DNA from 2 places in the Stenotrophomonas capsici genome. Region 1 is predicted to be linked to the other one. Evidence: riboswitches for the same ligand, from Rfam matches in the RefSeq annotation. Region 1 holds a riboswitch; the other holds the start of a gene.
The links. A riboswitch is a leader RNA that binds a small molecule or an ion and turns the genes downstream of it on or off. The one in region 1 is predicted to bind glycine.
Positions count from the first base shown of each region.

Region 1 (7,935 bases):
CCGCGGCGCTGATCCAGCCGGGCGAAACCGTCGCCATGAGCGGCTTCACCGGTTCGGGCTACCCCAAGGCGGTGCCGATGGCGCTGGCCAAGCGCATCGAGGACGTGCATGCGCAGGGCCTGCCGTTCCAGATCAAGCTGATGACCGGTGCCTCCACCGCGCCCGAACTGGACGGCGCGCTGGCCAAGGCCGACGGCATCGCCATGCGCATGCCGTTCCAGACCGACCCCGATGCCCGCAAGCGCATCAACGACGGCAAGCTGGACTACATCGACATCCACCTCTCGCACGTCGCCCAGCATGTCTGGTTCGGCTTCTATGGCGAGATCGATACCGCGGTGGTCGAGGTTTCGGCCATCCGCGCCGACGGCGCGCTGGTGCCGTCCACCTCGGTCGGCAACAACAAGACCTGGCTGGACCTGGCCAAGAAGGTGATCATCGAGGTCAACGAGTGGCAGCCCGCCGACATCGAGGGCATGCACGACATCTACTACGGCACCGCGCTGCCGCCGCACCGCAAGCCGATCCCGCTGATCCACGCCAACGACCGCATTGGCCAGACCACGCTGGACGTGGACCCGGACAAGATCGTGGCGGTGGTGCGTACCAATGGCCCGGACCGCAACAGCCCGTTCAAGCCGATCGACGAGGACAGCCGCCTGATCGCCGGCCACCTGATCGAGTTCCTCAAGCACGAAGTGGCCAAGGGCCGCCTGCCGCACAACCTGCTGCCGCTGCAGTCGGGCGTGGGCAACATCCCCAACGCCGTGCTCGCCGGCCTGGCCGACAGTGGCCTGCGCGGACTCAGTGCGTTCACCGAGGTGATCCAGGACGGCATGCTGGACCTGCTCAAGTCCGGCGTGCTCGAGTACGCCTCGTGCACCGGCTTCGCGCTGAGCCCGGAGGCGAACGAGGAGTTCAAGCGCAACATCCGGTTCTACCGCGACCGCATCATCATGCGCACGCAGGAAATGTCGAACCACCCGGAGCTGGTGCGCCGGCTGGGCTGCATCGGCATGAACGGCATGATCGAGGTGGACATCTACGGCAACGTGAACTCCACCCATGTCATGGGCAGCCGCATCATGAACGGCATCGGCGGTTCGGGCGACTTCACCCGCAACGGCTTCCTGTCCACCTTCCTGAGCCCGTCGATGGCCAAGGGCGGCAGCATCTCGGCGATCGTGCCGATGGTCAGCCACGTCGACCACACCGAGCACGACGTCTCGATCATCGTCACCGAGCAGGGCCTGGCCGACCTGCGCGGCCTGCCGCCGCGTGCCCGCGCCCGCCAGGTGATCGACAACTGCGCGCACCCGGGCTACCGCGACCAGCTCAACGACTACTTCGACCGCGCCTGCCGCGACAGCTACGGCAAGCACACCCCGCACCTGCTGCCCGAAGCGCTGTCCTGGCACCAGCGCTACATCGACACGGGCAGCATGAAGGCCTGAGCAACGCCCGCGGCAGCGGGCATGCAGTCGCAGCACCGAAGCAGCCGACGGCCCCGCCGCCGGCTGTTTTCATGTGGGAGCGGGGGCACCGACAGGCGCGGACTGCCAGATCCGGCCAGTTCATGCTGCAACGCAGCAGTTACACTGGCACCCGGATGCAGGAGAGAGGCGCCACGCTGGCGCCCGCCGAAGGCGCAGGCTCCCATGATCGCTCAGGCCGGTGGGCTGGAATCCCACCAACCATGCATCCGACACGCCGAGCTGGAGAGAGGTCGCCGGACACCGTCCGCGCGATCCGCCGAAGGGGCACGCGGCCATCACCGCTGAACTCTCAGGCACAAGGGACAGCGGGAGCGGCACCGGTCAACGCAGTCCCATCCTTGCCCAGGCAAGGGTGGCGGCAGGCGCATGGCCGGCCCCACCGCTCTGCCAGGAACCCACAGCATGCTGCTTTCCCTCATCTACCTGATCGCCATTTCCGCCGAAGCCATGACCGGCGCGCTGGCCGCCGGCCGGCGCCGCATGGACCTGTTCGGCGTGGTCATGATCGCCTGCGTCACCGCTCTGGGCGGTGGCTCGCTGCGCGACATCCTGCTCGGCCACTACCCGCTGGGTTGGGTGAAACACCCCGAGTACCTGGGCTTCACCGTCTGCGCGGCGCTGGTCGCCACCTGGCTGGCGCGCTGGATGCACCACTTCCGCAGCACCTTCCTGGTGCTGGACGGGCTGGGCCTGATCGCCTTCACCCTGATCGGCTGCGCCATCGCGCGCGAGGCCGGGCATGCCCCGCAGATCGTGCTGATCGCCGGCACGCTGACCGGCGCGTTCGGCGGCGTGCTGCGCGACATCCTCTGCAACGAGGTGCCGCTGATCTTCCAGAAGGAGCTGTACGCGATCATCTCGCTGCTCACCGGTGCGGCCTACCTGCTGTTGCTGCACTGGCAGGTGGCCGACGACACCGCGATCGTGTGCTGCCTGGTGGGCGGTTTCGCACTGCGCCTGCTGGCCATCCGCTACCGCTGGGAGATGCCCAAGTTCGTGTACCAGGACGAGGTGCATTGAGCTGGCTGGTGCTGCCCTCACCCCAACCCCTCTCCCGCGTGCGGGAGAGGGGCCAGGTTCACGACAGTTTGAAGTGATCGGCGCAACTGCAGTTTCAAAGCCCCTCTCCCGCACGCGGGAGAGGGGTTGGGGTAAGGGCAAAACCCAACTACCCCGCCGTCTTGTCCTTCACCGTCGTGCTCGGCCCGTTGCCCTTGACGCTGGTGATGCCGGCTTCGCGCGCGGCCTGCGATGCGTACAGCTGGCTGCTGCCGATCACCTGGTGGTTGGCGGCCTTGAGATTGAAATGGTGTCGACCATCGCTGCTGGTCTTGCGCTCGTAATGCGCTTCATCGGGGCTGTTCTTCTGCACCGAGGCGATGCCGTTCTCGGCCGACGCGCGCGTGGTGTAACGCTCGCTGGTGAGGATCACCTCGGCGTTGCCTGCCTTGAGCACGAAGTAGAACTGCCCGTCCTTGCTCTTCTCCAACTCGTACCAACCTGCCATCACGAACCCTCCGCTTGAGGACGATGCCGACATGCCGCTGGACAGCCGCATGCGTGGCTGTGGTGCCCGGCTGCCCGGGCGTTGGCGCCGCCCGGAACGGCGGCTGCAAGCCAGACTCTACCTCAATCCCCGGCCCGCTCCAGCCACGCCAGCTTGTGCTGGCGGGGGAGCTGTTTGATCTGCCATTCCGCGCGCGAGGCGGCGGCACGGTCGGCGTACGGGCGCATGCCCAGTACCCGCAGCGGCGGGTGCGCGCGCGTGTAACGCGCGCCCTTGCCGGCCAGATGGGCCTGGAAGCGCGCCTGTACATCGGTGCTGATACCCGCGTAGTAGCTGCCATCGCGGCATTCCAGCAGGTACAGGAACCAGGCACCGTTACCCACGCGCGCTCCCGCCCGCTGTTACAGGCTCGCCGCGTCGGCGATCTTGCACAGGCCTTCACCCACCGCCTTGTTGGAGGTCAGCTGGCCGCCCTTGATGCTGAAACGCACTTCAACGCGGATGGACCCGTCGTTCTGGCGGCGCACGGTGGTGCGCAGCGGCACGGTGGAGCCACCACCACCGCGTACCGTCTGCTCGGCGGCGATGTAGCCGGTCTGCTCGTTCGGCGAGACACCCACCAGCCCCTCGGCCTCGATCGCGGCCACGGTCTTGCGGAAAGCCTCGGGGTAGCTGATGCCTTCGTGGTCGGTGGAGGCCAGGAACTGCTTGCCGGTGGTGAAGCCACCGCTCACCGCCAGGTTCTGCAGGCAGCCACTGCCCGAATCCACGACTTCCCTCTTGGCCATCGCCACGGTCGGCACCAGCATCATTGCCAGCACCATACTGCACGTACGGATACGCATCACTTCCTTCTCCATAAGCGGTGATTTCTAGGCTTCCTGCCGCGTGAGGCGCTCTCCCCTGAGACCACAGCAGGCGGGAGGCATTGCGCCTCCCGCCGCGTAAATTACTTGGACTGGCCGGTGCGTGCCAGTGTGGCTGTCACGCTTGGCCCAGTCAGGCGGCCGCTTCCAGCTGTGCCTGGCGGCGCCCACGCACGGCCTCGGCCAGCCGCTCAAGCACCTGCACGGTGCTGTCCCAGTCGATGCAGCCGTCGGTGATGCTCTGCCCGTAGACCAGCGGCTGGCCCTGGACCAGCTCCTGGCGGCCGGCCACCAGGTGGCTCTCGATCATCACCCCGACGATGCGCTGCTCGCCGCCCTCCAGCTGGCCGGCGATGTCCTCGATCACGCGCGGCTGGTTCTCCGGCTTCTTGCTGCTGTTGGCGTGGCTGGCGTCGATCATCAACCGCGCCGGCAGCTGCGACTTGCCCAGCACCTCGCTGGCCGCCTGCACGCTGGCCGCGTCGTAGTTGGGCGCCTTGCCGCCACGCAGGATCACGTGGCAGTCCGGGTTGCCCTGGGTGGCCACGATGGCGGTGCCGCCCTCCTTGGTCACCGACAGGAAGTGGTGCGGGTGCGAGGCCGCGCCGACTGCGTCGGCGGCGATCTTCACGTCACCGGTGGTGCCGTTCTTGAAGCCCACCGGGCACGACAGCCCGGAGGCCAGCTCGCGGTGCACCTGGCTTTCGGTGGTGCGCGCGCCGATCGCGCCCCAGGCCACCAGGTCGGCGATGTACTGCGGCGAGATCACGTCCAGGAACTCCACGCCCGCCGGCAGGCCGAGGCGGTTGATGTCGCGCAGCAGGCCGCGCGCCAAGCGCAGGCCCTTGTTGATGTTGAAGCTGCCGTCCAGGTCCGGGTCGTTGATCAGGCCCTTCCAGCCAACCGTGGTGCGCGGCTTCTCGAAGTACACGCGCATGACGATCTCCAGCTCGCCGCCGAGCGCATCGCGCAGCGGGCGCAGGCGCTGGGCGTACTCCATCGCCGCGACCGGGTCGTGGATGGAGCACGGGCCGACCACCACCGCCAGGCGATCATCCTCGCCATGCAGGATGCGGTGCAGCGCGGCGCGGGCGTCGGCCACGGTCTGCGAGGCCTCCTCGTCGCAGGGCAGCAGCGACAGCAGCTGGGCCGGCGGGGTCAGCGGTTCAAGTTTGCGGATGCGCAGGTCGTCGGTGTGGGGGGGCATTGCGGGGGTCTCCAATCCAGATCGTGAAGGGTGTGGCCCCAGCGCTGGCGGCATGAAAAAAGCCGCCAGGTTGGCTGGCGGCTTTTCGGGAATGCGTCTGAAGGTTTCTTCAGGGTGAGCGCAGTCCTTCCTCCGCCAGCGGCTTCGGAAAGTAATACCAAAAGTAAAAGCTGGCGCGGGCTGCGTTCATGGGCTGCATTGATAACACGCTTTTTTGTGCAATGCGACAGTTACAGCCGCAACGGACGCGGCGGTGGTTTCGTTCATCCAGCGCCGTTGCGGGCCGCCCCCGGTCGCCCGCGCTTCACCCCGGCGGCCACATACTGCAGCGCAGTCCACTCCTGTCCCACATGCCGATGAGCACCCCGAGCCCCGACCTGCTGCAGATCGCCTGCCCGCACTGCAATGCCATCAACCGCGTGCCGGGCACGCGGCTGGCGCAGTCGCCTGCGTGCGGCCGCTGCCACCAGGCCCTGTTCACCGCTGTGCCGATCGCCCTGGATGATGCTGCCTTCCAGGCACATGCGCAGCGCTCGCAGATTCCGCTGCTGATCGACTTCTGGGCGGCATGGTGTGGCCCCTGCCGGCAGATGGCACCGGAGTTCGCCAAGGCTGCCGCGCAGCTGGAACCGCACATGCGGCTGGCCAAGGTCGACACCGAGGCGCAGCCGGCGCTGGCCGCGCGCTTTGCCATCCGCAGCATCCCGACCATGGTGCTGCTGCAGGGCGGGCGCGAGATCGCGCGCCAGTCCGGCGCGATGTCGGCCAGCCAGATCGTGCAGTGGGCCCGTCGCTGACGACGGCATCGAACACACATGGCAGGTCTGCGCCAATGGGCCAGGGAGCTGAAGCGACAGACGCTGGTCGTCTACTTCGTGGCGCGCGACCCGCGCACGCCATGGCCGCTGCGCCTGCTCGCCCTCGGGATCGCGGCGTATGCGCTGAGCCCCATCGATCTCATCCCGGACGTCATCCCGCTCCTGGGCTATCTCGACGACCTGGTGATCGTGCCGCTCGGTCTGCTGCTGGTGCTGCGCCGGGTGCCGGCAGAAGTACTCGATGACGCCCGGCAGCGGGCTGCGGCCGCGGCGACACGGCCGGTCAGCCGCGCCATGGCCGCCATCATCGTGGTCGTCTGGATCGCATCGCTGACGGCGCTGGGGGCATGGCTCTGGCGGTCGATGCCGGCCTGATTCCTGCCGGGACGTGCGTTCGCGCGTAGCAACCTGATCCAGGCGATGCCGTGCGTTCATCGTTGGAGCGAACCACGGTCGTTGGCGTCCGGCTGTTGCCGCAGTACACCGTGGCAAGGCCGTTGGTGTGGCGTTGTTTCCTGACGGAACAATGGCGACTGTAACCCCGTTGTCCCGAAACAGAACGGTGGAAACCACGCAGGAATGCGGGCCACGCGTGGTTGGCGATGCCGCGCATTACAGCTGCCGGGCGACTCCCCATACTGGACTGCCCCATCGCCACTCCGCCACGCGCATGCGTACCGAATCCCGGTTGCTCCAGATGTTCGTCGCCGTGGCCGACGCGCTGTCCTTCACCCGCGCGGCCGACGCCCTGCACGTTGCCCAGCCATGGCTGTCCGCGCAGATCCGCAAGCTCGAACGACAATTGGGCTTCGAGCTGTTCATCCGCGACAGCCGGCGCGTCGCGCTGAGCGAACAGGGGGCCGCGCTGCTCGCGCCGGCACGGGCGGTGATGCAGGCACTGGATGCGTTCAACGCCGGCGCGCTGCTGCTGCGCCGGCAGCAGGAGTGGCCGCTGCTGCGGATCGGGCTGCCACCGTATTCGCACCTGTTCGCCGAACGCGTGGTGCTGCTGGAACGTTTCGCGCAGATCCATCCACGGCTGCGCATCGAGACCGTGGTCGGCTGGAGCCCGGAGCTGGTCGAGAAGGTGGCCGACGAGAAGCTGGACATGGCATTCGTCGTTGGCGAGGTGATCGATCCGGCACTGGAGTACCGGGTCGTGGCCCAGTCCAGCTGCGAACTGCTGTGCCGCCGGGACGACCCACTGGCACAGCTCGACGTGGTCAGCGACCGCGACCTGCACGACAGGACGGTGCTGGTCTTCGAGCGTGCCCTGAACCCACCGCTGTACGACCAGTTGTTCAACGGTCCCAAACGCGCCGGCGCGGTGTTGCGCGTGGACCACGAAATGATGAGCGACCTGTGGCTGGAGCACATCCTGGCCAACCGGGCGCTGGGCCTGAACTTCATCCGCCGCCCCCCCGCGCAGTTGCAGGAGCAGCTCTGCGCACGGCCGATGATCGACCAGCGCCCGGTGCTGCTGCGGCTGGCGCGCCGCCGCGGCACTCCCCATCCGGCCACGGAACTGTGCTGGCGCATGGCATCGGCGTTCGAGGGCATCGCCGATGCCGGCTGAGCGCCGCGGGCAAGAGCAAACACGTCTGGATGGCCATGCTTTTCGTATTGGACGCGTCCCCCGCCGTTTCCGATAGTGCATTGCATGCCGCGTCTTCTTGAACCTGTTCACGTCCTGCACGGACACGTCCGAACAACGGGCCGGGCGCATGCCGCCCAGGCGCGTGAACAGCTTCAAGCCGGCGCATGGCGTGCGCCCCCTCAGGTGTCCTGACCTCATCCGCTACCGCACGTGGCACGCGCGTCCGTTCCCGCGCGGGCAACAACCGTCGCGTGCCGGCGGCGCCCGATTGCACGAGAACTCCCCCATGAATGCACGATTGAATGCACACGCCGATGCGCCTGCCTCGCTCGATGGGCTGCTGCGCCCCCGCGCCATCGCGCTGGTCGGCGCCACCGAACGCTCCCGCTGGTCCAACGGGGCATTCGCCAACCTCGGCGAACTCGGCTACGCAGGCCAGGTACA
Region 1 is NZ_JAYFUH010000074.1:1,926-9,860, forward strand. It holds gene scpC (succinyl-CoA:acetate CoA-transferase ScpC) at 1-1,454, shown strand, start outside; glycine riboswitch at 1,603-1,692, shown strand; glycine riboswitch at 1,706-1,810, shown strand; gene VA603_RS06330 (trimeric intracellular cation channel family protein) at 1,899-2,516, shown strand; gene VA603_RS06335 (YegP family protein) at 2,665-3,003, opposite strand; gene VA603_RS06340 (GIY-YIG nuclease family protein) at 3,126-3,386, opposite strand; gene VA603_RS06345 (hypothetical protein) at 3,405-3,848, opposite strand; gene VA603_RS06350 (3-deoxy-7-phosphoheptulonate synthase) at 4,003-5,076, opposite strand; gene trxC (thioredoxin TrxC) at 5,433-5,873, shown strand; gene VA603_RS06360 (YkvA family protein) at 5,892-6,269, shown strand; gene VA603_RS06365 (LysR family transcriptional regulator) at 6,565-7,470, shown strand; gene VA603_RS06370 (acetate--CoA ligase family protein) at 7,778-7,935, shown strand, end outside.

Region 2 (7,935 bases), on a different contig from region 1:
AAGTGCAGCCGCGAACAGATCGTCAACAGCTATGACAACGCGATCCGCTACACCGACCATTTCCTGAGCCGCACCATCGCCAGCCTGCGCGAGATGGGCGACTACGACACCGCCATGATCTACCTCTCCGACCATGGCGAATCCCTCGGCGAGAAAGGCCTGTACCTGCACGGCATGCCCTATGCCATCGCGCCGGAGGAGCAGACCCGGGTGCCGTTGCTGATGTGGTTCTCGCCCGGCTTCGCCGCCGACCGCGGGCTGGACCTGCAGTGCCTGCGCCAACGCACCCAGCAGCGCGCCGACCAGGACAACCTGTTCCCCTCGGTGCTGGGGCTGATGCAGGTGCGGACCTCGGTGTACGACCGCAGCCGCGACCTGTTCGCCGATTGCACGACTCAGTCGTAGGAGCGCCTTCCGGCGCGGGGCCGATGACCCCGCGCCCTGCCAAAGCCAGGAGGCTGCCGGAATCCCGGCTTCGCGGCCGAGACCACTCCTGCCGCGCCCCCTCCCTGACCTGGTCCACTTGCAGGGCCCGCCCCGCCCCACTAGCCTTCGCCGGTATTCGCAACCATTACCGGGGATTTCCGTGAAACATCGTCTTCTGTTGCTGGCCGCCGCCGTGGGCGTGGCCGTGCTCTCGCTGGCTGCCTGCAAGAAGGAAGGCACGCCGGAGGCCGCCAAGCCGGCCACCAGCGCCGCCGCACCGGCCGAAAGCGCCGACCAGTTCATCGCCCGCGTCAACGCCGAGTACAAGGCGATGTACCCGGAGATGACCTCGGCGCAGTGGCTATCGTCCACCTACATCAACGACGACTCCGCGCGCGTGGCCGCCAAGGCCAATGAGCGCTGGCTGACCACCCTCAACGGCTGGATCGAGCAGGCCGGCAAGTACGAGGGCCAGCCGATGAGCGCCGACACCGCCCGCGCGATCAGCCTGCTCAAGCTGATGACCTCGATGCCCGCCCCGCGTGACCCGCAGAAGCTGGCCGAGCTGGCGGCCATCGCCACCAAGCTGGAAGGCGACTACGGCGCCGGCACCTACTGCGTGGGCGAAGGCGACAGCCGCAACTGCCGCCAGCTGGGTGATCTGGAGAAGGTACTGGCCACCTCGCGCGACTACGACAAGCAGCTCGATGCCTGGCAGGGCTGGCAGTCCACCGCCGTGCCGTCGCGCGCCAACTACCAGCGCTTCGTCGAACTGGTCAACGAAGGCGCCCGCGAACTGGGCTATACCGATGCCGGCCAGATGTGGCGCAGCGGCTACGACATGCCGGCCGACCAGGTTGGCCCGGAAACCGATCGCCTGTGGGAGCAGGTCAAGCCGCTGTACGAGCAGGTGCATTGCTATACCCGCGCCAAGCTGGACAAGGAATACGGCAAGGACAAGGCGGAAGTTGGCGGCGGCATGATCGCCGCGCACCTGACCGGCAACATGTGGCAGCAGGATTGGAGCAACCTGTGGGACATGACCGCGCCGTACCCGAACGCGGGCAGCCTGGACATCACCGCCGCGCTGGAAAAGCAGTACCAGACCAACCTCAGCGCCGCCCTGGCCAAGGCCGGTGGCAGCGACCCGGCGAGCCGCTTCAAGGCACAGCGTGACGCGGAGCTGGCCACCGCCCGGCAGATGACCGAGCGCGCGCAGGACTTCTACGTGTCGCTGGGCATGCCCAAGCTGCCGGAGAGCTATTGGCAGAACACCCAGTTCATCAAGCCGATGGACCGCAACGTGGTCTGCCACGCCAGCGCCTGGGACATGAACATGGGCGGTGACGGCAAGGATGTCGGCCCGGACGTGCGCACCAAGATGTGCATCACCCCGACCGAGGAAAACTTCACCACCATCTACCACGAGCTGGGCCATATCTATTACGACCTGGCCTACAACCCGCTGCCGCCGCTGTTCCAGGGCGGTGCCAACGACGGCTTCCACGAGGCCATCGGTGACACCATCGTGCTGGCGATGACGCCGAAGTACCTGAACTCGATCGGCCTGGTCGGTGCGCAGCAGGAAAGCCGCGAGGCCACCATCAACGCGCAGATGCGCATGGCAATGTCCGGCGTGTCGTTCCTGCCATTCGGCCTGATGATCGACCGCTGGCGCTGGGGCGTGTTCGACGGTTCGATCAAGCCGGACCAGTACAACCAGAAGTGGTGGGAGCTGAAGGCCCAGTACCAGGGCGTGGCCCCGGCCAGCGCACGCGGCGAGGAGTTCTTCGACGCCGGCGCCAAGTACCACGTGCCGGGCAACACCCCGTACCTGCGCTACTTCCTGGCGCGCATCCTGCAGTACCAGTTCTACAAGGGCCTGTGCGATGCGTCCGGTTACACCGGCCCGCTCAACGAGTGCAGCTTCTATGGCAACAAGGAAGCCGGCCAGAAGTTCTGGGCGATGCTGAGCAAGGGCTCCAGCCAGCCGTGGCAGGCCACGCTCAAGGAGCTGACCGGCAACGACAAGCTCGACGCCGGCCCGATGCTGGAATACTTCGCCCCGCTGCAGGAATGGCTGAAGCAGCAGAACGAAGGCCAGATGTGCGGCTGGACGGCCGCGCCGCCGGCGGCCGTCGCGGCACCGACGACCACGCCGTAAACACGACGGACCAGGTTGACCACGAAGGGCGCCGTTTCGGCGCCCTTCGTTCATCCACGGTCAGGCGCATGACGGAGATCATGCGGATGCGGGACAGGCTCCACCGGCCCGACATTGACAGCCCGCATTGGCATGAACATCTTGCCCGCCTACTCCTGGAGACCCGAATGCCCCCTGCAGCACGCACCGTGCTTTTCCTCCTGCTCGCCACGCACACTGCGGCCGGATGGGCGGCACAACACACCGAGCCCCTCCGCGTCGGCTACACCGAACGCGATCGCGCCTTCGGCTTCACGTTCACACCGCCGGCGGGCAAGGACTGGAAACAGGACAAGTGGGGCAGCGCAAACCTCAGCGTCGACTGGAACGCGGGCTCGACCACCGACAGCAGGAAGATCGAGGCCTACATGACCCGGCCCGATGTCCCGACCAGCCCCTTTCCGGCTACATCGAGAACATCCGGCGCAAGCTGGAGCAGGACTTCTCCAACAGTCCCGTCGCCACCATCAACCACCTGCAGGTAAGGGAATACCCGGCGGACAAGCGCTGCGCCAGCATCCACCTGCGGCTTGAGCTGCGGCAACCCGCCGCCGATGGACAACGGCAATGGGCCGAGCAATACACCTTGTCCTGCGGTTCGCCGCGCTACGCCGATGTTGGCTACGAGCTGCGCTACTACCACCGCTACACCGACGCTCACCGCGACCCGAACCTGCAGGCCAAGGCCGAGCAGGTGCTGGGCAGCATGCGGATCGAAGAGGACTGATTACCGGGCCAGGCGGCTGGATGGAAGGCCGCTCCTGCGGATCCCTGGCAACCGGGTCGGCGTGCCGTCGGGGCCCATGGCGTCATCGTTGCCGCTTTTCCCGGCATCGTTGCCACTTCCCGCGGCATCGCTGGCACATCCCTCCCGATGCGTGCCATCCGAAGCGGCATGACTGACGCTTTTTTCGACATCCGTGCCGCTTCAACGGGCAATGCCGGCGCCCCATGCGAGATCACCGGCACAGGGGCGACATCGCTGCACCTTGAAGGGATGGGCCTGCCGCTCCAGGTGACACGCCTGCCGCAGAAACAACAAAGGCGCCCTCGGCGCCTTCGCTGATCCGGCAACTTCCCCGCAGACGCTCAATGCGTGCCAGCGGCGCGCTTCGCGCCCACGCCCAGCTCACCGGCCAGGTTGCGCTTGTAGGTGTCGAAATCGATGCCCTGCTCGGCCACCTCCGCGTGCGCGGCGTCCTTCAGTGCGTCGGAATACATCAGGCGCACCGGGGTGTTGTTGTTCTCGTGCCATTCGGCGGCCTGCATGATCAGCGCCAGCACGCGTGCGGCGCTGGTGGTCTCGCCGGCGATCTTGCCGTCCATGCCCAGCACCCACTCGCCGTCGCGGCGGACGATGCCCGCCAGCAGGCTGCGCTGCTGGTCACGCAGTTCGGCGTGCGGCTCGACCTTGGCCTTCGGTGCCGGGTTGGCCTCGGCCTGGTTGCGGGCGCGCTCGGCCAGCTTCTTCTTCGCCTCGCGGCGGCCCTTGGATTGAATCGACATCGTGGTGTGCTCTTTGCCGTCGCCGCTGATGGCGGCAGGGATAGTGTCCCCGATCGGGGGTGAAGATGGATCAGGCCGCCGGGGTGTTGCGTTGGGCACGCTGGCTGATGCGCTCCCACTTCCACATCAGCCCGCTGCCCAGCGCGAACAACGCCGCGCCGATGGCCAGGCTCAGGCCACTGCGGCTGAGCAGCGGCGACAACACCCCGGCGATGACCGCATTGGTCACCAGCGTGCTGAAGGCCTGCATCGAGGAGGCCGTGCCGCGCTGGCGCGGGTACATGTCCAGGATCGCCAGGCTCAGGATCGGGAAGATCAGCGCCACGCCGAACGAATTGAGGGTCAGCGCCAGCACCGCCCACGGCACGCTCATCTGCGGGGCCAGCGCGTTGTAGGCAATGTTGTAGACCGCCGCCACCGCCATGAACGCATAGCCGATCCGCACCGCGCGCGCGCCGGCGATGCGCCCGGCCGCGCGGCCGGAGGCATAGGCGCCCAGCGCCATGCCGCCGATGGTCGGGATGAACAACCAGGCGAACTGCTGCTCGTTCAGGTGCAGCAGGTCCAGGATGAAGGCCGGTGCCGAGGCGATGTACAGGAACAGCCCGCCAAAGCCCAGCGAGCCGGCCAGGGCCAGGCGCAGGAAGCGCGGGTTGACCGCGATGCTCCAGTAATCCTGGGCCAGCCGTGCCGGGCGCAGGCTCAGCCGGGCCTGCGGCGGGTGGGTTTCCGGCAGCCACAGGCAGGTAACCACCAGCAGCAGCGTGGAGAACGCCACCAGGAACCAGAAGATGCCCTGCCAATGGCTCCAGCCCAGCAGCCAGCCACCGATGATCGGGGCGATGGCCGGGGCGATGGAGAAGATCATCGACACCTGGCTCATCAGCCGCTGGGCGTCGTCGCCGTCGTACAGGTCACGGATGACCGCCCGGCCGATGATGTAGCCCACGCCGGCGGACAGGCCCTGCAGGCCGCGGAACAGCAGCAGCGAGCCCATGTCGCGCGACAGCGCGCAGCCGATCGAGGCCAGGATGAACACCACCAGCCCGCCGATGATCACCCGCTTGCGGCCCAGCGCATCGGACAGCGCGCCGTGGACCAGGCTCATCAGCGCATAGGTGAGCAGGTAGACGCTGATGACCTGCTGCATGGCCAGTTTGTCGGCGCCCATCTGCGCGCCGATCTGCGGGAACGCGGGGAACACCGCGTCGATGGCGAACGGGCCGAACATCGACAACCCGGCCACCAGCGCGGCGATCCGTCGCAGCGAAACCTGCTTGCTTGCTTTCATGGCTTCCTGTGGAACAACGTGCATCGGCACCGGCAGGCAGACCGGTGCGGGAGGGAAAAATGAACAGGGCCGGACACGGTAACGCCGCGCGGCCATATCGCGCCTGTTTATCCGGACATGAACCCGCGTCAGCCCGCGGTACCGGCCTCCCCGCCCACCGCGTGCAACGCGCGATCTTCGGGCCGGGAACGGAATGGTAATCTAAGCCGGTGCGCAGGTCTGCCCCGGGCTATAATCGGCGGGCTGTACGAACACGGTGGGAGAAGCGGCTGACCCCGCTGCCGAAGGCGCAAACGCCCGTAAATCGCTCAGGCCCGATACCACCTGCACCAAAACTCTGGAGAGACCGGTTCAATCCGGCGCCGAAGGGGCACGAAGCACACGATCCTCGTCGCGTTGCTTCCAAACTCTCAGGCAAAAGGACAGAGGGGCGCGAGGCAAGCCACCGGCTTGCCGGCCGTGATGCCGCCTGCGCGGCAGCGGGGCCGTACCGGTGCTTGCCTGGCTCACCGCCCCAGCCCTGCATGCCTTCTCCGGACGTCAGCCATGACCCAGAACACCCCTTCGCTGCGCGAACTCGAACACTCCTCCGCGTTCGTCGACCGCCACATCGGCCCCAACGATGCAGAAATCGCGCAGATGCTGCGCACCGTTGGCCATGATTCGCTTGAAGCCCTGACCGACGCCATCGTGCCGGGCTCGATCAAGTCGCCGGCACCGCTGGCGCTGCCCGAATCGCTCACCGAGGTCGAGGCGCTGGCCAAGATCCGCGCCATCGCCGGCAAGAACAAGGTGCTGCGCAGCTTCATCGGCCAGGGCTACTACGGCACCCACACGCCGAACGTCATCCTGCGCAACATCCTGGAAAACCCGGCCTGGTACACCGCCTACACCCCGTACCAGGCGGAGATCTCGCAGGGCCGCATGGAAGCGCTGATCAACTTCCAGACCCTGGTCGCCGACCTGACCGGCATGGAGATCGCCAACGCCTCGCTGCTGGACGAAGCCACCGCTGCCGCCGAGGCGATGACCCTGGCCAAGCGTTCGGCCAAGTCCAGGTCCAAGGTGTTCTTCGTGCACGACGCCGTGCACCCGCAGACGCTGGAACTGCTACGCACCCGCGCCGAGCCGATGGGCATCGAGCTGCAGGTCGGCACCCCGGCCGAAGCCATGACCGCCGACGTGTTCGGCGTGCTGCTGCAGTACCCCGACACCACCGGCCACATCGGTGACCACAAGGCGCTGGTGGAGGCCATCCATGCCCGCCAGGGCCTGGTCGCCGTGGCCACCGACCTGCTCGCGCTGACCCTGATCGCCGCTCCCGGCGAATGGGGCGCGGACATCGCCATCGGCAACAGCCAGCGTTTCGGCGTGCCGTTCGGCTTCGGCGGCCCGCATGCGGCCTTCATGGCCTGCCGTGACGCCTACAAGCGCTCGATGCCGGGCCGCCTGATCGGCGTGTCGGTCGATGCCGAAGGCAAGCCGGCCTACCGCCTGACCCTGCAGACCCGCGAGCAGCACATCCGCCGCGAGAAAGCCACCTCCAACATCTGCACCGCCCAGGTGCTGCTGGCGGTGATGGCCTCGATGTACGCCGTCTACCACGGCCCGGAAGGCCTGCTGCGCATCGCCCGCCGCACCCACCGCCTGGCCGCGATCCTGGCCAGCGCACTGCGTACCGCTGGCGTTGCGGTCGGCAATGACTTCTTCGACACCCTGCACGTCACCGGCGTCGACGCCGCGGCGGTACAGGCCAAGGCCGTGGCCGCGGGCATCAACGTGCGCGTGATCGATGCAGGCGCGGTCGGCATCAGCCTGGACGAAACCGCCACCCGCGCCGACATCGTCGCGCTGGGCCAGCTGTTTGGCGCCACGGTCGACGTCGATGCACTGGACGCCGCCACCGCCGATGCCCTGCCCAAGGGCCTGCTGCGCACCAGTGCGTTCCTGACCCACCCGGTGTTCAACACGCACCACAGCGAGCACGAGATGCTGCGCTACCTGCGCTCGCTGGCCGACAAGGACCTGGCGATGGATCGCACCATGATCCCGCTGGGCAGCTGCACCATGAAGCTCAACGCCACCGCCGAGATGATCCCGGTGACCTGGCCGGAGTTCGCCAACATCCACCCGCTGGCACCGGCCGACCAGGCGCAGGGCTACAAGGAGCTGATCGACGGTCTGGAAGCGATGCTGGTCGAATGCACCGGCTACGACGCGGTGAGCCTGCAGCCCAATTCCGGCGCGCAGGGCGAGTACGCCGGCCTGCTGGCGATCCGCGCCTACCACCGCTCGCGCGGCGAAGGCCATCGCGACATCTGCCTGATCCCGGATTCGGCGCACGGCACCAACCCGGCCTCGGCGCAGATGTGCGGCATGACCGTGGTGGTCACCAAGACCGATGCCAACGGCAACGTCGATGTCGATGACATCCGCCGCAACGCCGAGAAGTACAGCGACCGCCTGGCCGCGATCATGATGACCTACCCGTCCACGCACGGCGTGTTCG
Region 2 is NZ_JAYFUH010000061.1:53,806-61,740, reverse strand. It holds gene VA603_RS02120 (phosphoethanolamine transferase) at 1-405, shown strand, start outside; gene VA603_RS02115 (M2 family metallopeptidase) at 587-2,590, shown strand; gene VA603_RS02110 (hypothetical protein) at 2,925-3,356, shown strand; gene VA603_RS02105 (hypothetical protein) at 3,719-4,135, opposite strand; gene VA603_RS02100 (multidrug effflux MFS transporter) at 4,206-5,426, opposite strand; glycine riboswitch at 5,754-5,862, shown strand; gene gcvP (aminomethyl-transferring glycine dehydrogenase) at 5,973-7,935, shown strand, end outside.
Region 2: another riboswitch for glycine. It lies ahead of gcvP (aminomethyl-transferring glycine dehydrogenase); the one in region 1 lies ahead of VA603_RS06330 (trimeric intracellular cation channel family protein).